2 regions of the Rhizobium sp. PEPV16 genome follow, and region 2 is predicted to be linked to the other one. Evidence: predicted binding sites of a transcription regulator. Region 2 holds the regulator's gene; the other holds the start of a gene.
The links. The regulator PhoB, encoded in region 2, activates phosphate uptake and scavenging genes when phosphate is short. The targets are predictions, from matches to a motif close to TGTCATNNANCTGTCAT.
Positions count from the first base shown of each region.

Region 1: the regulator PhoB is predicted to act here: its motif matches at 8,566-8,582, upstream of phnF (phosphonate metabolism transcriptional regulator PhnF).

Region 1 is NZ_VSZV01000354.1:99,279-110,223, reverse strand. It holds gene phnE (phosphonate ABC transporter, permease protein PhnE) at 1-313, opposite strand, end outside; gene phnE (phosphonate ABC transporter, permease protein PhnE) at 313-1,293, opposite strand; gene phnD (phosphonate ABC transporter substrate-binding protein) at 1,362-2,273, opposite strand; gene phnC (phosphonate ABC transporter ATP-binding protein) at 2,348-3,190, opposite strand; gene FY112_RS33410 (DapH/DapD/GlmU-related protein) at 3,309-3,926, opposite strand; gene phnL (phosphonate C-P lyase system protein PhnL) at 3,923-4,630, opposite strand; gene phnK (phosphonate C-P lyase system protein PhnK) at 4,655-5,431, opposite strand; gene FY112_RS33395 (alpha-D-ribose 1-methylphosphonate 5-phosphate C-P-lyase PhnJ) at 5,428-6,303, opposite strand; gene FY112_RS33390 (carbon-phosphorus lyase complex subunit PhnI) at 6,300-7,406, opposite strand; gene phnH (phosphonate C-P lyase system protein PhnH) at 7,411-8,019, opposite strand; gene phnG (phosphonate C-P lyase system protein PhnG) at 8,019-8,495, opposite strand; gene phnF (phosphonate metabolism transcriptional regulator PhnF) at 8,615-9,352, shown strand; gene FY112_RS33370 (2,3-bisphosphoglycerate-dependent phosphoglycerate mutase) at 9,392-10,027, opposite strand; gene dapB (4-hydroxy-tetrahydrodipicolinate reductase) at 10,049-10,873, opposite strand; gene FY112_RS33360 (ABC transporter ATP-binding protein) at 10,889-10,945, opposite strand, start outside.
Region 2 is NZ_VSZV01000320.1:15,912-26,856, reverse strand. It holds gene FY112_RS20415 (O-succinylhomoserine sulfhydrylase) at 1-746, shown strand, start outside; gene apaG (Co2+/Mg2+ efflux protein ApaG) at 1,029-1,421, shown strand; gene FY112_RS20405 (hypothetical protein) at 1,557-2,144, opposite strand; gene FY112_RS20400 (Hsp33 family molecular chaperone) at 2,277-3,269, opposite strand; gene argF (ornithine carbamoyltransferase) at 3,360-4,274, opposite strand; gene FY112_RS20390 (aspartate aminotransferase family protein) at 4,317-5,516, opposite strand; gene FY112_RS20385 (GcrA family cell cycle regulator) at 5,937-6,470, shown strand; gene phoB (phosphate regulon transcriptional regulator PhoB) at 6,715-7,398, opposite strand; gene phoU (phosphate signaling complex protein PhoU) at 7,533-8,246, opposite strand; gene pstB (phosphate ABC transporter ATP-binding protein PstB) at 8,291-9,106, opposite strand; gene pstA (phosphate ABC transporter permease PstA) at 9,122-10,444, opposite strand; gene pstC (phosphate ABC transporter permease subunit PstC) at 10,441-10,945, opposite strand, start outside.

The sequences.
Region 1 (10,945 bases), on a different contig from region 2:
TGATATCGGCGCCCTCGGGATACTGGCGGCGGCTCGTCCATTGGGGGACGACCTGATCGTTCTGGAAACGCAGGCGCGGCTGGGCGCGCCAGGAATACCAGTCCTGGACATAGACCGCCGCGCGGTCCCAGTTGCCGTTCACGAAGGTGGGAATGACGTTGAAGAAGGCGAAGCAGAAGGCAAGATAAACGAAAACCGCAGCTGAAATGAGGAGCAGACCCCAGCGTTGCATGAAGCTGCGATGGAAGACGTCCGGATAGGCGGAAAGCAGTCGTTCGCGCTCGGCGGCGTTGATGGTCGGAACCGAGGACATCAGGCTGCTCCCTGTCCGAATTCGAAGGACTGCTTGCCGATCAGCCGGCGGCGCAGCCAGGCGGAGAATTGGTCGACGCAAATGACGGTGATCAGCAGCAGGATGATGATCGCATAGGTCTTGGCAGCATGGTCGCGTCCGATCGAGAGGCTGAAGACCTCACCTATGCCGCCGCCGCCGACGGCGCCGATTATAGTCGAGGCGCGCACGTTGATCTCGGTCCGCAGCAGCGTGTAGGAGACGAAGTTCGGCAACACCTGCGGCAGGATCGCGAAGCGCACGCGCTCCAGCCAGCCGGCGCCGGCGGCGCGCAGGCCTTCATCCGGCTTCATGTCGGCATTCTCGACGACTTCGAAGAACAGCTTGCCAAGCGCGCCGACGGTATGGACCCATACCGCGATGATCGCCGAAATCGGACCGATCGACAGGATCGCGGCGAGGAGGCCGGCGACGACGATTTCTGGGAAGGCGCGCATGATTTCCATGATGCGCCGCACGACCCAGCGCGTCACGCCTGCACCGACCAGATTGGTGGAAGCGAAAAAGCAGAGCAGGAACGCGCCGCTCGCACCGAGAATGGTGGAGACGATGGCGATGTTGAGCGTGATCGCGAGCTGGTAGAAGAAATTCGGGATGTAGAAACTATCGGTGATCCAGACGCGGTCGCTTGTATAGTCGTATTTGATCGAACCGTCGGAAAAGGGCGACGGCAGATCGAACATGGCGCGGAAGATCTCCAGCGGACTGTCCGGCACGAAGCTCTTCATGAAGTCGAAGAAATAGGGAAGGCGCTCGAAGAACTTGCCCGAATTGGCGCTGTTGGCGAAGTCGAGCGAGGCGCCGAGGATGATCAGAAAGACCACGATTGAAACGACGGTATAGATCCGCCGCGTTCGAACCTGGCTCTGATAATGATCGAGGATGGTGCGGGAGCCCCCCTGCAATCCGCTCAGAGAGTCCGCGCCGGCCGAGTGCGCCATATGTGGCTTCCTTCTTGAAAAACGGCGGCATCATAACGATGCCGCCGCAAGACTGTTCAGACTGAGGATCAGCCGCCGATAACGGCCTTACGGGCGTCGATGATCGTCTGATAGAAGCTCTGGTCGACCGGCGCCCAGTCAACGTAGCCGCCGCCCGTGAACGATTCGAAGCAGCTCTTGTCTGTCTTCGGCAGTTCGGCGAAGTAGGCGGTAACCTTCTTCTGAAGGTCGGCCGGCAGCTTCTGGGAAACCATCAGCGGACCGTTCGGGATGAGCGGCGACTTCCAGACTTCGACGATATCGTCCATGTCGAGCAGGCCCTTGGTGACCATCTGGTGCAGATTGCCGGAGGAGTAGCCCTGCGCCCAGTCGCCCTGACCGGAACCGAAGGTGGTGCCGACATCGAACTTTTTGTCGAGAACGCCGAGAACGAGGTTCTCGTGGCCGCCGCCGAAGCCGGTTTCAGCGAAGTACTGCTTGACTGGTGCGCCGGTGTCCTTCGGAAGGGCAACGTTAGGAACAAGGTAGCCGGAGGTAGAGTCCGGATCGGCGAAGCCGAGCTTCTTGCCCTTGGCGTCGGCAAGCGTCTTGATGCCGGAGTCCTTGCGGGCAACCATGATCGAGTAGTAGCCGGTCGAACCGTCTGCCTGCTTGGTAGTCAGAACCGGGGTGACGGCGTTCGGATCCTTGATATAGACCGCGGCGTAAGAGGCGGCGCCCATGACGGCGAGGTCGATCGTACCGCCAAGGAGACCCTGGATGACGCCGTTGTAGTTCGGCGATGGGAAGAGCTGAACTTCAGAAACGCCGGTGGCAGCGATCAGGCCGGGCTTGACGCACTCGGTGCGGCGAACCTGGTCGGCTTCGTTTTCACCGCCATCGAGACCGATGCGGAGGACCTTGACGTCCTGGGCAGCAGCATTGCCGGCGACGGCGGCGACGGCGATGGTTGCCATCATGATCTTGCGGAATGCAGACATGGAAGTCTCCTTTTGTGACATGGTTTGTTTGTCAGTTATTTTTCCGACCGTTGTCCCCGTCGGCCGGAAACGGGTCAGTGCACGGCGGCTGCTTTGGCCACCCTGCCGGATGAGACATTCTCGGCGCGGCGCTTGGATTCGAGGCTGGTCGAGGTCAGCGTTTCGTCGATGCCGGCGCCATCCTTGTCGGTCCCGTAGATTTCCTTCACCGCTTCGGCGGTCAGCTCCGAAGGCTGGCCGTCGAAGACGACGCGGCCGCCGGCCATGCCGACGATGCGCTCACAATAGTTGCGGGCGGTATCGAGCGTATGAAGGTTGGTGATGACGGTGATGCCCTCGCGTTCGTTGATATCGCGCAGCGCATCCATGACGATCTTGGCGTTCAGCGGATCGAGCGAGGCGATCGGTTCGTCGGCAAGAACCATTTTCGGGTTCTGCATCAGCGCGCGGGCAATCGCCACGCGCTGCTGCTGGCCGCCGGAAAGCGTGCCGGCTGCCTGCAGCGCCGTCTGCTCGATGCCGAGGCGTTCGAGTGCTGCGATCGCATGCACGCGTTCCTCGCGCGTGAAGATGTTGAGCAGGCTCAGAAGCGTCGAGCGGTGGTTGAGGCGACCAAGCATGACATTTGTGAGAACGTCGAGGCGCGGCACCAGGTTGAACTGCTGGAAGATCATCGCGCAGTCGCGCTGCCAGTTGCGCAGCGCCTGACCGCGAAGCCCGGAGACCTCGACGCCAGCGAAATGAACGGAGCCGGAGCTCGGCTCCTGAAGCCGGTTGATCATGCGCAGCAGCGTCGACTTGCCGGCGCCGGAGCGGCCAATGATGCCGACCATCTGGCCCTGAGGAATGTCGAGCGTGACGGAATCGACAGCGAGCTTTTTTCCGAAACGACGTGTGACATTCTTCAGCTCGAACATCATGCTCTTCCCTTGCAATCCATGCCTTGATCAGCTTCGCATTAGTCCCGCTTGATGAACCTCGCATGTCATATTTGTGTAAGTCCTGTCACAATTCTCAGCCACTATATCGGGGGTTTTAATCGCCGTAGCGGGACAGGAAATCTTCCGCGTCAAGGTTGCGGAAATCCTCGAGCGCCTGGCGCAGCCGCTCGTGCTCCCAGTCCCACCAGGAAAGCCTGTCCATCCGTTCGCCGACTTCTGTTGGAAAGCGCTCGCGGATGAGTTTGGCCGGTACGCCGCCGACGATCGTATAGGGCGCGACGTCCTTTGATACGACGGCGCCGGCCCCGATCACCGCGCCATTGCCGACGTTGACGCCCGGCAGGATCGTCGCTCCGTGGCCGATCCAGACGTCGTTGCCGATCGTCACGCGGTTTGCGCGCCGCCAGGCGAAGAAGTCCGTCTCCATATCGCCGTCCGGCCAGTAGTCGGCGGCGCGATAGGTGAAATGATGCAGTGTCGCGCGCCAGGTCGGATGGTTGGTGGCGTTGATGCGCACGGCGGCGGCGATATTGACGAACTTGCCGATCGTCGCACACCAGACGGAGCCATCCTGCATGATGTAGGAATAGTCGCCGAACGTGGCCTCGCTGATGCGGCAGCGTTCCGAGACCTCGGTATAGCGCCCGAAGGTGGAATCGCTGACGGATGCCGTTTCATGAAAGTAAGGCTCGATACCAAGCTTGCGGCTCATGCAGCGATCTTTCTGGGTGAGAACTGCTGAACGTCGAGGATGCGGTCGGCGACGGCTTCGCGCACTTCCTCGTCGTGGAAGATGCCGAGAAGGGCCACACCCGCCTTCTTCTTTTCCGCGATCATGCCGACGACGACGGCACGGTTCCTGGCATCGAGCGAGGCTGTGGGTTCGTCGAGAAGCAGGATCGTGTGCTCGGTGATGAAGCCGCGCGCGATGTTGACGCGTTGCTGCTCACCGCCGGAGAAGGTGGCGGGCGGAAGCTGCCAGAGCGTTTCCGGCAGATTGAGCCTGGCAAGCAGGGCGCCCGCCTTTTCCCGTGCCGTGACGGCGTCCTCGCCGCGTGCCACCAGCGGTTCGGCAACCACGTCGATCGCCGCGACGCGCGGCACGGTGCGCAGGAACTGGCTGACATAACCGAGCGTATTGCGGCGGACGTTAAGAATGGTGCGCGGATCGGTGGAAGCGAGATCGATGATGCGTCCGTCGTGACGAATGAGGATCTGGCCGGTGTCGACGGCATAATTGCCGTAGATCATCTTGAGCAGCGAGCTCTTTCCGATGCCCGATGGGCCGCCGAGGACGACGCATTCGCCCGATGCGACGGAGAAGGCGACATCGGAGACGACGGGCAGCTTGATGCCGTCGCGCAGGTGCATGGTGAAGCTCTTTGAGACTTCGGAAACGACGAGGGGCGTTGCCATATTCTTCTTCCTTGGTTTCGGGCCTCAGACCTGCAGGATCGAGGAAACGAGCAGCTGCGTGTAGGGTTCGCGCGGGTCGTCGAGCACGCGGTCGGTGAGCCCGTGTTCGATGACGTAGCCGTCCTTCATCACCATCATCCGGTGCGAGAGGAGGCGGGCGACGGCGAGATCGTGGGTGACGATGATGGCCGAGAGACCGAGATCGTTGACGAGGCCGCGCACGAGGTCGAGCAGTCGCGCCTGCACCGAGACGTCGAGGCCGCCGGTCGGCTCGTCCATGAAGACGAGGCGCGGGCCGGTGACGAGGTTGCGAGCGATCTGCAATCGCTGGCGCATGCCGCCGGAAAAGGCGCGCGGCTGGTCGTCTATGCGGTCGGCGTCGATCTCGACGCGTTCGAGCCAGTCGATCGCCGAGGCACGGATCTTGCCATAGTGCCGGTCGCCGATCGCCATCAGCCGTTCGCCGACATTGGCGCCGGCAGAGACCGTCATGCGCAGGCCGTCGGCCGGGTTCTGATGCACGAAGCCCCAGTCGGTGCGCATCAGGAAGCGCCGCTCGGCCTCGTTCATGCGATAGAGGTCGCGGTAGCTGCCGTCGCGCATGTGATATTCGACGCTGCCGGTGCTCGGCAGCAGCCGAGTGGAGAGGCAGTTGAGCAGCGTCGTCTTGCCGGAGCCGGATTCACCGACGATGGCGAGCACTTCGCCGGGCCAGAGCTCGAAGGAGACGTCGCGGCAGCCGATACGGTTGCCGTAGAATTTCGAAACGTCACGGACTTTGAGAAGCGGAGTATCGCTCATTCTGCAGCCTCCCGGGCCAGCATTTCGCCGGCATATCCGTGCGCGCGGCGGTCTTCGCAATAATCGGTGTCGGAGCAGACGAACATGCGCCCACCCTTGTCGTCGAGAACCACTTCGTCGAGATAGACTTCCTCGGCGCCGCAAAGGGCGCAGGGTTTGTCGAAGCGCTGGATATCGAAAGGGTAATCCTCGAAGTCCAGGCTGACGACGTTGGTATAGGGCGGGACCGCATAAATGCGCTTCTCGCGTCCGGCGCCGAAGAGCTGCAGCGCGTCCGACATATGCATCTTCGGATTGTCGAATTTCGGCGTCGGCGACGGGTCCATGACATAGCGGCCATGGACCTTCACCGGATAGGCGTAAGTCCGCGAGATGCGGCCGTTATGGGCGATGTCCTCGTAGAGCTTCACATGCATGAGGCCGTATTCTTCGAGCGCATGCATCTTGCGGGTCTCGGTCTCGCGCGGCTCGAGGAAGCGCAGCGGCTCGGGGATCGGCACCTGGTAGACGAGCACCTGGCCCGCCTCGAGCTTTTCCTCGGGAATGCGGTGGCGCGTCTGGATGATCGTCGCATCCTTGGTATGCGTCGTCACCGCGACATTGGCGACCTTCTGGAAGAAGGCGCGGATGGAAACGGCGTTGGTCGTGTCGTCGGCACCCTGGTCGATGACCTTCAGCACGTCGTCCGGTCCGATGATCGAGGCCGTCACCTGCACGCCGCCGGTGCCCCAGCCATAGGGCATCGGCATTTCGCGCGAGGCGAAGGGCACCTGATAGCCGGGAATGGCGATTGCCTTCAGGATCGCCCGGCGGATCATCCGCTTGGTCTGTTCGTCGAGATAGGCGAAGTTGTAGCTGGCCAGATCGGTCATTCGGCGGCTTCCTTCATGTCTTCGCCACCGTTGCGGGCGGCTTCGAATTCGCGGCGCATGCGGCGGACGAGATCGAGTTCGGCCTGGAAGTCCACATAATGCGGAAGCTTCAGGTGCTCGACGAAGCCCGTCGCCTGGACGTTGTCGGAGTGCGAGATGACGAATTCCTCGTCCTGTGCCGGCGCTGTGATATCCTCGCCGAGCTCTTCGGCGCGAAGAGCCCGGTCCACCAGCGACATCGCCATCGCCTTGCGCTCACTCTGGCCAAAGACCAGGCCGTAGCCGCGGGTAAATTGCGGCGGCGCCTTGGCCGAACCCTTGAACTGGTTGACCATCTGGCATTCGGTGATCTGGATGGTGCCGAGCGAGACGGCGAAGCCGAGTTCCGGCACGTCGAATTCTACCTCGACGTCGCCGATGCGGATTTCACCGGTGAAGGGGTGGTTCCGGCCATAGCCGCGCTGAGTGGAATAACCGAGCGCCAGCAGGAAGCCCTCGTCGCCGCGGGCAAGCGCCTGCAGGCGCAAGTCGCGGGTCATCGGGAATTCCATCGGCTCGCGGGTCAGATCGCCGATCTCGTGATCTTCCGGCATGTCGCCGTCGGCCTCGATCAGGCCTTCCTCGCCGAGGATCTCGGAGACGCGCATGACGCGGCCGGTTTCGGCGGCGCGTTGAGCGGGCGTCTCGACCGCCTCGTCCGAAAGCAGGGAGGGATCGAGCAGGCGGTGGGTATAGTCGAAGGTGGGGCCGAGAAGCTGGCCGCCCGGCAGATCCTTGTAGGTCGCCGAGATGCGGCGTTCGATCGTCATATCAGCCGTGTCGAGCGGCCTGGAATAGCCGAAACGCGGCAGCGTCGTGCGGTAGGCGCGCAGCAGGAAGATCGCCTCGATCATGTCGCCCCGCGATTGGCGGATGGCAAGGGCTGCGAGCGTACGGTCGAAAAGCGAGGCCTCGGCCATGACGCGGTCGACGGCGAGCGCCAGCTGCGCCACGATCTGTTCGATGCCGATCGCCGGCAGCGAACGGTCGCCGCGGCGGCGGTCGGCGAGCAGGCGGTGGGCATTGGCGATGGCGGTCTCGCCACCCTTGACGGCGACATACATGAGCTCAGATCTCCGTTACTGTGATCTTGGTGGTGCGCGGCAGGCAGAGGAAGCGTTTACCCGCCGTCAGCACGATGTCGACGCCGCGCGGAAAGAGCGCGCGGTTCTCGGTCCAGAGCCGCAGGAAGGTCTCCGGCAGGCCGATAGGCGCGATCTCCGCCACGCTCTGGATGCCGGGACCCATCAGCGCCAGCCTGCGGCCGCCCTCGAGTTCGGCGAGTTCGACGATGAGGGTCGTCGAGCGGTCGGGATATTCCTGCGTACCTGATGCAAAGAGGCCGAAGGAGGAAGGTGCGGTGCCGGCCTCGGTGAAGGCAAAGCGCGCTTCGGCTTTTTCGGTGGTCAACGGCGCGCCGGTATGGAAGCCGAGCCACTCCGGCACGGCGGATCTCGCCAGTCCCTGGGAAAGCCAGACGGGCGTGTCGTGGTCGCAAAGCGTCAGCGCGATCGTGCCGGCGGCGATGCCGAGCGGTGCCGGCGGAGCGACATCGGGCTGAACGGTCTGGATCGTGCCGGGGCGCGCCATGCCGTCCATCAGCATCTTGAAGACGCTCTGGGCATGGAAGACCGGCTCGGCAAAGCCGCCGGTCAGAGCTTCTGTCCTCAGGCCCATCAGTTGTCTCCCCGCACCATGGTGAAGAAATCGACGCGGGTTGCCGCCGTCTCGTCCGCCTTGCGGCGTTCGGCATCGGCGATCCGCTCGGCGATCGGTAAAAGCAGGGCCTGTTCGACGAAACCCTGCGTCGCCTCCTCCTGCCAGAGCGCGTCGAAGATCGCCGCAAGCCTGGCCTTTTCACGGTCGGTGCCGAGCGCCTGCGCATGGCCGACCGAGCCGGAGTCGAGCCGGACGGTCGCTCGCGTCACGGTCACTTCCCCCAGGTTGAAGGGAGCGCCGCCGCCGCCGATGCGTCCGCGCACCATCACCAGCCCGGTTTCCGGTCCGCGCACCGGATGGGCCACAGGCTTTTCCGGCAGCGCATCGAAGACTGCCAAGAGTTCGCTGCGCTCCGCCCGCGCCAGCAGATCGGCGGCGCGTTTGCGCCCGGATGCCGTCTGTGACGCAGCGTCTGTCCTGTCCGCTGATATCATCGCCGCTTCCCTTAAAATGTCTATTGATATAGACAACCATACAAGATACACTTAGCTCTAAATCGATGTCGTGACAAGCGTGTGACATCGTCGGCGTGAAATGGCAGGGCAGGGGTGGAATGGCGGGATTGAAGCAGGTGCAAAGGCAAACCGGCGTGGCGCTCTGGCGCCAGATCGCCGATCGGATTCGCGAGGCGATCAGCAACGGAGCCTATGACGAAACGGGAATGGTGCCGCCGGAAACCATGCTGGCGCTGCAATTCGGCGTCAACCGGCATACGGTGCGCAGCGCGCTGGCGGCGCTCGCCCAGGAGGGGATCGTCCGTGCGGTACAAGGCCGCGGCACGCTGATCGAGCGCAAGGAGCGGTTGAATTTCCCGATCACCCGGCGCACGCGTTTCACCGCCGGCATCGGCGATCAGGCGCGTGAAATGCGCGGCCTTCTGCTCGATGAGGCGAAGGAGGAGGCGAGTGCCGAGATCGCCCGCTGGCTGGGCCTGAAGCAAGGAGATCAGGTGATCCGCCTGGAAACATTGCGCCAGGCAGATAAGCGGCCGGTTTCAAGGGCGACGAGCTGGTTTCCCGCCAAGCGCTTTGCCGGTATCGGTGAGGCTTACCGGACGGGGGAATCGATCACCAAGGCTTTCGCCGAACTCGGCCTGCCGGATTACGTCCGGGCGACGACCGAGGTGACGGCAGCCCATGCCAGTGCAGCCGATATGGCCGACCTCGAACTCACCCCCGGCGCGATCCTGCTGATCGCCAAGGCGATGAATACCGATCTTGAGGGTGTGCCGGTGCAATATTCGATCAGCCGCTTCGCGGCCGACCGGGTACAGTTCACCATCGAAAATTGAGCGCCTTTCCCCGCCGAAGCGGGGAAAGATCAGCTGAGATCAATGTGCGCCCGACATGTCGCCGAGCACTTCCTTGGACGCGACAGTGGAATCCGCCTTCAGCGTGTAGACCATCGGCACGCCGGTCGCGAGGTTGAGGGCAAGCACGCCTTCGCGGCTGAGCTTGTCGAGCACCATCACCAGCGAGCGCAGCGAATTGCCGTGCGCGGCAACCAGCACCTTCTCGCCCCTGAGCACGCGCGGCAAGATCTCCGTGAGGTAGTAGGGCCAGACGCGGGCGCCGGTGTCACGCAGGCTTTCACCGCCGGGAGGAGGCACGTCATAGGAACGGCGCCAGATATGCACCTGTTCCTCGCCCCATTTGGCGCGCGCATCGTCCTTGTTGAGACCGGAGAGGTCGCCGTAGTCGCGCTCGTTCAGCGCCTGGTCGCGGATCGTCAGGAGATCGGGCTGGCCGACCTTGTCGAGGATGAGCTTCAGCGTGTGCTGCGCACGCACCAGCACCGAGGTGTAGGCGACGTCGAATTTGATCCCGTAGTCCGCGAGTGCGGCACCGCCTGCATTAGCTTCCTGGATACCGAGCTCGGTCAGATCGGGATCCTTCCAGCCGGTGAAGAGATTCTTCAGGTTCCAGTCACTCTGGCCGTGGCGAACGAGGACGAGGGTACCGCTCATGAATTTGCCTCCGTAGTATCGTTATGAGGAAGAGAGCCCGAGCACGTCGAGCATGGAATAGAGACCCGGCTTCTTGTCACGCGCCCAGAGCGCCGCCTTGATGGCGCCGCGCGCAAAGATCGAGCGGTCGGCCGCACTGTGCGACAGGGTGACGATTTCACCTTCTCCGGCAAAAAGCACGGAATGTTCGCCGATGACGGAGCCGCCGCGCAGCGTCGCAAAGCCGATCGTGCCCGCCTCGCGGGCGCCCGTATGGCCGTCGCGCACCCGGACCGATTTCGAGGCAAGATCGATGCCGCGCCCTTTTGCCGCGGCCTCGCCGAGGAGAAGGGCTGTGCCTGAAGGCGCGTCCACCTTGTGCTTGTGGTGCATTTCCAGGATCTCGATATCCCAGTCGACAGGATCAAGCGCACGCGCTGCCTGCTCTGCGAGCACGCCGAGCAGATTGACCCCGAGGCTCATATTGCCTGACTTGACGACGCGCGCATGGCGGGCCGCCGCGGCGATCTTGGCATTGTCGTCGGGTAAACAGCCCGTCGTGCCGATGATATGGACGATGCGGGCCTGCGCGGCGAGGCCTGAAAATTCCACCGTTGCGGCAGGCGAGGTGAAGTCGAGCACGCCTTCGGCATCGAGAAAAGCGTTGAGCGGATCGTCGCCGATGATGACACCGGTCGGGCCGAGACCGGCGATCTCGCCGGCATCCTTACCGACGAAGGGCGAGCCGGCGCGCTCGACCGCGGCATGCAGGCTCACGCCCTCGATGGAATGGATGAGCCGGATCAGCGTCTGCCCCATGCGTCCTGCTGCGCCGACCACCACCAGTTTCATCGCAGCATCGCTCATGTCAGTCTCACCAGGTCAGTTTGAATCGGAGGCCGAAGGCCTCTGCAGGTTGTTGAGGCGAGCGTAAAGACC
Region 2 (10,945 bases):
CCAAGGTGTTCTTCCTGGAAAGCCCGACCAACCCCACGCTCGAAGTGATCGATATCGCAGGCGTCGCCAAGCTCGCCAACCAGATCGGCGCCAAGGTCGTCGTCGACAATGTTTTCGCCACACCGCTCTTCCAGAAGCCGTTGGAGCTCGGCGCCCATATCGTCGTCTATTCCGCCACCAAGCATATTGACGGACAGGGCCGCTGCCTCGGCGGCGTCGTGCTTTCGGACAAGGAATGGATCGACGAGAACCTGCACGACTATTTCCGCCATACCGGGCCGGCGATGTCGCCGTTCAACGCCTGGACTTTGCTGAAGGGCATTGAGACGCTGCCGCTGCGCGTGCGCCAGCAGACGGAGAATGCGGCAAAGATCGCCGATTTCCTGGCCGAGCAAGGCAAGATCGCCAAGGTGATCTATCCCGGCCGCAAGGACCATCCGCAGGCCGATATCATCGCCAAGCAGATGACCGGCGGCTCGACGCTGGTCGCCTTCGAGCTGAAGGGCGGCAAGGATGCGGCCTTCGCGCTGCAGAACGCGCTCGAGATCATCAAGATCTCCAACAATCTCGGCGACAGCAAGAGCCTGATCACCCATCCGGCAACGACGACGCACAAGAACCTGACCGAAGAGGCGCGCGCCGAACTCGGCATTTCTCCGGGCACGGTCCGCCTTTCGGCCGGCATCGAGGATACAGACGACCTGATCGAGGATTTCGCGCGGGCGCTTGCCAAGGTTTCGGCCTGATCGACAGCCAGAGCGGCCGGACCCCACCCGGGTTCGGCCGGATCTCACCAAGGTGAGGCCGTGCCGGACCTCACTGGGTGAGGCCGGATCTCACCAAGGTGAGACCGGGGGAACAAGTTCGCTCGCCGCGGCGTTCCGAAACCGAATTAACACTGACAATTAGGCTTAACGATCGAAAAGCCTTCGGATCACAGCCATTTCAGCGATGATAATTGTTCCGTTTCTTGACGGGCAGGGCCTCTTATAAGATACGGGTAACATATCTTGACTAAGGTGCAAGGCATGTATCGCGCCCTCACAAGAGAGATCGAAGTAGTCGTCGAGCCGTTCTATCTGGAGGAGCAATCCGATCCGGAAGACGATCGCTATGTCTGGGGTTACCGGATTGTCATCAGCAACAATTCCAACATAGCCGTTCGGCTGGTCAATCGTTACTGGAACATCACCGACCAGAACGGCCAGGTGGACGAGGTGACCGGCCCCGGCGTCGTCGGCGAGCAGCCGCGGCTCAGCCCCGGCGACACCTACGAATATTCCTCCGGCTGCCCGCTCGACACGCCCTCAGGGCTGATGTTCGGCCATTACCAGATGGAAACGGACGATGGCGAGATGTTCGATGTCGACATCCCCGCCTTCTCGCTGGATTCGCCTGGGCTGCTGCGCGTGCTCAATTGAGAGCGTAGGTTCGCGGTCGTTTCGTCAGTGCAAGCACGGCGCGTGGATCCGGCCGGCTGCAGCCATCCAGTCAGTACCAACATGGACGCCGTACCCTCGGTCGTAGATCCTCGGGCTTGCCCAGTCGTCAATCTACTAAAGGTCAAAAGGATCCGAGGCCTGGGTGCCTGGCTTTGCTTCGAACGGATCTTTTGATTGTGGCGGCGCCGGATGTTTTGCGACCGCATCGTTTACCGCCTTTTGGCAGGCGAGCAACTCATCCGCTGCACTGGCGGAATCTTTCAAACCGAGAGCCACAATCTGCTTTCCTCCAAAGCTGGCGCGGAAACTCAGTTTACCAGCGAACTCCTCAATCAAGTCGGGATCCTCGAAATCAATCCATAATGATTTGAGGCCATCGAGATCCAGACCTCTCGCATCAGCCGTCCGTTTAGACTGGTCGAACGAGAGTTCGATGGGATAATGCTTACCTTTCTCCAAGGATTTCCAGTTTGGGTTTCCGAGCAGAATGTAAAGAGGGTTGTCCTTTTTGCGGAAATTGAAGCCAAGACGAAAAATGGTGTCGTCATCAAAGGAAGTCAGAACAAAACAGCCATTGTCTAAAGTCGGGTCGACAGCCACGCTCCAGCCCCCGACCTCTTTCCATGGGACTGTCTGGTCATCAGCCAAGCTCACTGGTGGCATCGCAGCTATGAGCGCGAGTACAAAAAACAAAAGTCGCATCAACGCCCCATCCGCTTTCTTAGGCCAGAACCAATGAAACAGAATAGGTGCACAGTGACTACGCGAAGTCGAGTCACCGTGCTGCATCATCGCTAATCTTTTATTGTTCGCTGTGCGTGTCCTTAACCGCGCCTATTCCGCCGGCTGAAGCTCGGCCGGCTCGAAGCGGTAGGTGGTCGAGCAGAATTCGCAGGTCACGGCGATTTCGCCATCTTCCTGGCTGGCCTCGATCTCCTCGGCCGAAAAGCCCTTGAGCACGCCCTTGATCTTGTCCCGCGAGCAGCTGCAGCGGTCGAAAACCGCGCGCGGTTCGTAGACGCGCACGCCGCGCTCGTGGAACAGGCGGAACAGCAGCCGCTCGGTGCCGACCAGCGGATCGGTGAGTTCGTCGGCGTCGATGGTCTCGACCAGCGAACGCGCTTCGAGCCAGGCATCGTCCTCGCCGTGCGGGCGGCTGCCGGTGTCGCCGTCGCCGCCGTGGAGATCCGGCTGGCGCATGCGCTCCGGCGCTTCCGGAAGGAACTGGGCGACGAGGCCGCCTGCCCGCCAGCGATGGCGCGGCTTGCCGGCATCGTCACGGTCGAAGAGTTCGGCCGCGGCAAGACGGACGCGCGTCGGGATCTGCTCCGACTGGCGGAAATAGACGCCGGCAATATCTTCCAGCGTGGTGCCGTCGAGCGGAACGATGCCCTGGTAGGGCTGGCTGAACTTGCCCTGGTCGATGGTGAAGGCGAGAATGCCCTTGCCGAGCAATTGCTCCGGCTCGGTTTCGCCTGACTCGATCGCCTTGTTGAGCAGCGCCTGATCGAAACGGGCATAGGCGCGGACATTTTCCGGCGTCGAGAAATCGGCGACGAGAAGATCGACCGGGCCGTCGCCCTTGGTCTGCACCGTGAACTTGCCGTCGAACTTCAGCGAGGTGCCGAGCAGCACCGTCAGCACGACGACTTCGGCAAGCAGCCGGGCAACGGGTGCGGGATAGTGATGACGCTCGAGGATCGCGTCGAGCATCGGGCCGAGCTGAACGGCGCGGCCGCGCACATCCAGCCCTTCCACCTGGAAGGGGACGACATGGTCATCGCCGGCGAAATCAAACTGGCCCAGGGCGGCTGCAGCTTCTGCCATGGCTTTTAACTCCTAGTTTCAGAGCGATGGGCCAGCGTGCCCTTCGCTCACGCGGTCGCGAGTCTGTCTCTCGCGACGTCCGATTATGGTTCAGATCGCGCCCAGGCACCAAGCAAGAATCGACTTCTGCGCATGAAGACGGTTTTCCGCTTCATCGAAGACCACGGATTGCGGACCGTCGATCACTTCGTCTGTCACTTCCTCACCGCGATGAGCGGGCAGGCAATGCATGAACAATGCATCATTGCCGGCTTTCGCCATTAAGGCCGCGTTGACCTGATAAGGCTGGAAGACATTGTGACCCCGGGCCCGATGTTCCTGATTCATGGAGACCCAGGTATCGGTCACCACGCAATCGACGCCGGCGACCGCACGGTCGGCATCATGGCAGAGCATGATTTCGGCGCCCTCATTGCGGGCCCAGTTCAGATAGTGATCCTTGGGCTCCGAGCCAAGGGGGACGGCCATGTTCATGCGATAGCCGAAACGCGCGGCACCCTCGACCAGCGAATGCAGCACATTGTTGCCGTCGCCGGTCCAGGCGATGGTCTTGCCCTTGATCGGGCCCCGATGCTCTTCGAAGGTCATGATATCGGCCATGATCTGGCAGGGATGGGTGTCATCCGTCAGCGCATTGATGACAGGCACGGTCGCATGCTGGGCCAGCTCGACCAGCCGCGAATGCTCGGTAGTGCGGATCATGATCGCATCGACATAACGCGACAGCACCTTGGCGGTGTCGCCGATCGTCTCGGCGCGGCCGAGCTGCATCTCGGTGCCGGACAGGAACAGCGTTTCACCGCCGAGCTGGCGCATGCCGACATCGAAGGAGACGCGGGTGCGCGTCGACGGCTTCTCGAAGATCATCGCCAGCATCTTGCCGGCGAGCGGCTTGTCGCCCTGGCCTGCCTTGAAGGCCTGCTTGCGGGAAAGCGCATCGTTCATGATGGTTCTGAGATCGGCTGATGTGACTGCCGAAAGATCGAGGAAATGTTTAGGGCTCATATCGTCTTCTTACCTGTGCTGCGCCCGAAGGCGGCAATCTCTTCAAGCCGTCTTCTTGACCTTGGAGGCGCGAATGCTCTCGGCGGCGCGTTCGACGCGGGCAAGGCCCTCGCGGGCTTCCTCGGCGGTGACCACGAGCGGCGGAAGAAGGCGGATGACGTTGTCGCCGGCGGGCACGCCGAGCAGATGGGCGGCGCGGATCGCCTGCAGCAGTTCGGCTGAGGGAACGGCAGCCTTGATGCCGAGCAAAAGGCCCTCGCCGCGCACATCCTCGATCACATCGGGATAACGATCCTTCAGCGAGGCGAGGCCCTGGCGGAAGACAAGTGCTACGTCGCGCACATGCTGGAGGAAGCCATCAGCAAGGATGATGTCCAGCACGGCGCTGCCGACGGCCATGGCAAGCGGATTGCCGCCATAGGTCGAGCCATGCGTGCCGGCCTTCATGCCGGAGGCGGCCTCGGCCGTGGCAAGGCAGGCGCCGAGCGGGAAACCGCCGCCGATGCCCTTGGCGACAGCCATGATGTCGGGGGTGATGCCCGACCATTCATGAGCAAAGAGCTTGCCGGTGCGGCCGACGCCGGTCTGGACCTCGTCGAGGATCAAGAGCAAGCCGTTGTCGTCGCAGAGCTGGCGAAGCGCCTTCATGAACTCAGGCGTGGCAGGACGGACGCCGCCTTCGCCCTGCACCGGCTCGATGAGGATGGCGGCCGTCGCCTCGGTGATCGCGGCGCGGACCGCTTCGATATCGCCGAAAGCCACCTGATCGAAACCCGGCGCCTTGGGGCCGAAGCCTTCGAGATATTTCTCCTGGCCGCCGGCAGCGATCGTCGCCAGCGTCCGTCCGTGGAAGGCGCCTTCGAAGGTGATGATATGGAAACGCTCGGGATGGCCCTTGGAAAACTGATAGCGGCGCGCCGTCTTGATCGCGCATTCGAGCGCCTCGGCACCCGAATTGGTGAAGAACACCTTATCGGCGAAGGTGGCGTCGGTCAGGCGTTTTGCCAGACGCTCCTGTCCGGGGATCTCATAGATGTTCGACAGGTGCCAGACCTTGTCGGCCTGCTCCTTCAATGCGCCGACCACATGCGGATTGCTGTGGCCGACTGACGTGACGGCGACGCCGGCGCCGAAATCGAGATATCGCTCGCCACTTTCGGTGATCAGCCATACGCCCTCGCCTCGCTCGAACCGCAGCGGGGCACGAGAATAGGTGTCATAAAGCGGCGCGGCTTCAGCCATGGCGCGATCTCCATCAAAGTTGGTGGGCAATGACTCCGGCTAAGGAAACCAGGCCCGAAAAATTAAAAATGCCGCCTTGCGGCGGCGACTGGCACTATTTCCTTTTCGCGCTGCAATGTCAACAAAACGGCGCCCTTAGCGTATGCAGCACAGGTGTACAGCGGCATTTTCGGTCTTCAACAGGCATTATTGCAGAAATGCCACGCAGGGGCAGCAAGTTGGGGAAAACTACGAATTCGATTCATCCGGATTCATGCGACTCTTGTCACGGAGTCAGCCTCACACTAGGTTAAAGATCAATTACTAGACTGCATGCGGCGGAACTAGTCACCAAAATTGATCAAGCGTTTCTTGTTTCGGAGCTCCCGGGACAACGGTGAGGGATTCTGCCATCACCAACGCAAAAGGTGGAGACAGGGCATGAACTGGACAGACGAGCGGGTCGAGAAACTCAAGAAGCTTTGGGCCGAAGGACTGAGCGCCAGCCAGATCGCGGCACAACTTGGCGGGGTCAGCAGAAACGCGGTCATCGGCAAAGTGCACCGGCTGTGCCTTCCCGGCCGTGCCAAGGCCGGCGGCACCAACACCGCGGCGCGAACGCCGAAGCGCAACACATCGGCGCCGCGCGCACCGAACTACGCCTCCCGGATCACGACCCGCACCGTTACCCGCCAGCAGGGCGCGACGATGCTGAAGGAAGAGATCGAGATCGAAACGATCGAGGAAATGGAATACGTGCCGAGAGGCAACGTGGTGGTGCCGATTTCGCGCCGCCTCGGCCTGACGGAACTGACCGAACGCACCTGCAAATGGCCGGTCGGCGATCCGCTGAAGGACGACTTCCATTTCTGCGGCTGCGAATCCCCCGACAATTCGCCCTATTGCGCCTATCACCAGAAGCTCGCCTACCAGCCGGTCAATGAACGCCGCCGGGCGGCAGCGCGGGCAAGCTGAACGACAACCATCGTCAGAATGCAGAAAACGGGCCGAGTGGCCCGTTTTTTTATGCGTAGATGGGAGCTGAGGTTTCCCTCCGTCATGCTCGGCCTTGTGCCGAGCATCTGATCACCCCAATTGCTTGAGGGAAAAACCTTTATTTTCAAATGCTTAATTTGGCGTACGCAGATCCTCGGCACAAGGCCGAGGATGACGTCGCAGGTTTTGCAAGGGCTTTGTCAGCAGGCTCAGATGGAAGCCCTCAGGCTTCCATCGAATACCCGGCGCCGCGGACGGTGCGGATGACGTCTTGCATGTTGGAGAAATTCAGCGCCTTGCGCAGGCGGCCGACATGGACGTCGACGGTGCGCTCGTCGACATAGATATCGTGGCCCCAGACGCCATCCAACAGCTGCGAGCGGGAGAAGACCCGGCCCGGCGACGACATCAGGAATTCCAGCAGGCGGAATTCGGTGGGGCCGAGGCGGACTTCGCGGGTCTTGCGATGGACGCGATGGGTCTCACGGTCGAGTTCGATGTCACCGCATTTCAGCACCGTGGACAGCACCTCGGGGCGGGCGCGGCGCAGCATCGCCTTGACGCGGGCAACGAGCTCGGGGGTCGAAAAGGGCTTGACGACATAATCGTCGGCGCCCGTCGACAATCCGCGGACGCGCTCGCTCTCTTCGCCGCGCGCCGTCAGCATGATGATCGGCAGGCGCTCGGTTTCAGGCCGCATGCGCAGGCGCCGGCAGAGCTCGATGCCGGAGACACCCGGCAGCATCCAATCGAGGATGAGAAGATCGGGCGTGCGCTCCTGAAGCCTCATCTCGGCTTCGTCGCCACGAAGGATGGTATCGACCTCGAAGCCTTCCGCTTCGAGATTGTAGCGAAGAAGCACGCTGAGGGCTTCCTCGTCTTCAACAACTGCAACTCTCGGGATCATGCGTGTCGGTCTCCTCGCGCATCATCCTTAAATCAGGGGTGATTTAAGCAATTCATCCTGCGCAAATTCAGAAATTCGCTGCGACCTCTTTGCGCGCCCCGGACGGGCGCGCACGCAACTAACTATGCGGGCGGTTATTCCGTGACCGCGCCGACGGTGTTGGCGCTGTCATCCTTCGGACGATCGCCTTCCGGCTGTGCGCCTGTCGTCATGTAAAAGATCGTCTCGGCGATGTTGGTGGCATGGTCGCCGATGCGCTCAATATTCTTGGCGCAGAAGAGAAGATGCGTGCAGCTGGTGATGTTGCGCGGATCCTCCATCATATAGGTCAGGAGTTCGCGAAACAGCGAGGTGTACATCGCGTCGATCTCGTTGTCGCGTTCACGGATCGCATTCGCCTTGTCGGCTGAACGATTGGTGTAGACATCGAGCACTTCCTTGAGCTGGACGAGCGCCAGCTCGGACAGATGCTCGAGGCCGCGGGCGAGCTTACGGGGAACGCCGGTGCTTTGGACGGCGATGACGCGCTTGGCGGTGTTCTTGCCGAGGTCGCCGACGCGTTCGAGATCGGCGGCGATGCGGATCGAACCCATGATTTCACGCAGGTCCGAGGCCATCGGCTGACGGCGGGCGATGGTAACGATCGCCTTGTCGCCGATTTCGCGTTCGGCGTGATCGAGGATCACATCGTCCGAGATGACCTTCTGCGCCAGCGCGGTATCGCCGTTGACGAGGGCGCGGACGGCTTCGCTGACCATCTGCTCGGCCAGGCCGCCCATTTCGGAAATCCGCCTGGACAGGAACTTCAGATCATCATCATAGGCAGAAAAAATATGTGTCGATGCCATGGGGCTTTATCCTCGAATAACGGGAAGGCTTGGTGTCGCCAAAATCAACCGAAGCGACCCATGATGTAGTCCTGGGTGCGCGGATCGTCGGGATTGGTGAACATCTTGTCGGTGTCGTTCTCCTCGACGAGATTGCCGAGGTGGAACATGGCGGTGCGCTGCGAGACACGCGCGGCCTGCTGCATGGAGTGGGTGACGATGACGATCGTGTAGTTCTCGCGCAGCTCGTGGATCAGTTCCTCGACCTTGGCGGTGGCGATCGGATCGAGCGCCGAGCAGGGCTCGTCCATCAGGATGACTTCAGGGCTGACGGCGACGGCACGCGCAATGCAGAGGCGCTGCTGCTGACCGCCCGACAGGCCGGTGCCGGATTCATGCACGCGGTCCTTGACCTCGTTCCAGAGGCCGGCGCGCTGCAGGCTGGTCTCGACGATCTGGTCGAGGTCGGCCTTCGACTTGGCAAGGCCATGGATGCGCGGGCCGTAGGAGACGTTTTCATAGATCGTCTTCGGGAACGGGTTCGGCTTCTGGAAGACCATGCCGACGCGGGCGCGAAGTTCGACGACGTCAATATCGGGATCATAGACATCGTCGGTATCAAGCGTGATCTTGCCGGTGACGCGGCAGCCGTCGATCGTATCGTTCATGCGGTTGAGGCACCGCAGGAAGGTCGACTTGCCGCAGCCGGACGGGCCGATCAGAGCGGTTACGGTGTTTTCGCGGACGTTCAGGTTCACATCGAAAAGCGCGCGCTTCTCGCCGTAGTAAACCGAGACATCCTTTCCGATCATTTTATAAGGGACGTTGCTCATCTTCTGATCCAGCGCCTTTTCAACTGCAGCTTCCGTCAACATGTTCATGATGTGTAACTCCGTTTACCAGCGGCGCTCGAAGCGACGACGCAAGAGGATGGCGCCCATGTTCATGACGATCAGGAACAGGAGCAGGACGATGATGGCACCCGAAGTACGCTCAACGAAGGCACGTTCTGCCTCGTTGGCCCACATATAGACCTGTACGGGCAGAGCCGTCGAGGGATCGAGCGGTGTCGTCGGCGCATTGGCGACGAAGGCGACCATGCCGATCAGGAGCAGCGGCGCGGTTTCGCCGAGCGCGTGCGCCAGGCCGATGATCGTGCCGGTCAGGATGCCCGGCATGGCGAGCGGCAGCACATGGTGAAACACCATCTGCATCTTCGAAGCGCCAAGGCCGAGCGCTGCGGCGCGGATCGACGGCGGCACGGCGCGCAGTGCCGCACGCGTCGCGATGATGATCGTCGGCAGGGTCATCAGCGTCAGCACCAGGCCGCCGACCAGCGAGGCCGAGCGCGGCAGGCCGATGAAGTTGATGAAGACGGAAAGACCGAGCAGACCGTAGACAATCGAAGGCACCGCGGCGAGGTTGTTGATGTTGACCTCGATCAGGTCCGTCAGCTTGTTCTTCGGCGCGAACTCCTCGAGATAGATCGAGGCGGCGACGCCGATCGGCAGAGCGAGCACGAGCACGATCAGCATCAGGTAGAGCGAGCCGATCAGGGCGACGCCAAGGCCTGCGGCCTCCGGACGGCTGGAATTGCCGTTGACGAAAAGGCCGGTGTTGAACTGCTTGTGGAGCGCCCCGCTCGCCTTCAGCTCGTTCATCCAGCCGACCTGCTTGTCGTTGACCTTGCGGTTCTTCTCATCGACCGAGAGGTCGATCTGGGCCTTGTTGGCGCTGTCGACATTGGCGTCGGCGAGCACCGTGACATTGACCGTCTTGCCGATGATCGACGGATCGGCGATCACCATATCGCGCAGCTGGATCGGCGCGCTTTTCGACAGCATCGCGGATGCGTCGCGCACGTCGGGACGGCTCGAGGCATTGATGTTCAGCTGCTTGACGATCGCGTCACGCAGGAGAACCGGATAATTGGCGGCGATCAGCACCGAAGGGTCGGTCGCACGCTTATTGTCGGGGTCGATCGTCTTCTCGACGAATTCGATCGGCAGGGTGATCGCCGTCTGCTGGAAGGCGGTATAGCCTTTGCCGATTACCGTCCACAGCAGGATGAAGAGGAAGACGAGGCCGAAGGTAATGGCGGCGATGCCATAGGCCTGGAACCGGCGCTCGGCGGCATAGCGGCGCTTGATGCCGATATCGCGGCGCGCGGGCGCCTTGGAAACGGTGACGCCTGATGTGGGAGAAACAATATCCGTCATTCGTACTGCTCCCGGTATTTGCGCACGATGTAAAGCGCATAGATATTGAGGCAAAGCGTGATGCAGAACAGGGTGATGCCAAGGGCAAAGGCAACCAGCGTCTGCGGCGAGGTGAACTCAAGGTCGCCGGTCAGCTGGTTGACGATCTTGACCGTCACCGTCGTCATCGGCTCGAAGGGGTTGATCTGGATGCGGGCGGCCACACCGGCGGCCAGCACGACGATCATGGTTTCGCCGACGGCGCGCGAGGCAGTCATCAGCAATGCGCCGACGATGCCGGGAAGGGCTGCGGGCAAGACCACCTTCTTGATGGTTTCGGAGCGTGTGGCACCAAGACCGAGCGAACCGTCACGCAGTGACCGCGGCACGGCGGTAATAATATCGTCCGACAGCGAGGACACGTAAGGGATCAGCATGATGCCCATGACGATACCCGCCGTCAGAACGCTCTGCGCCTGAATGAAATTGCTGTAGTTGCCGGACAGAAGGCCGCTGACCTGG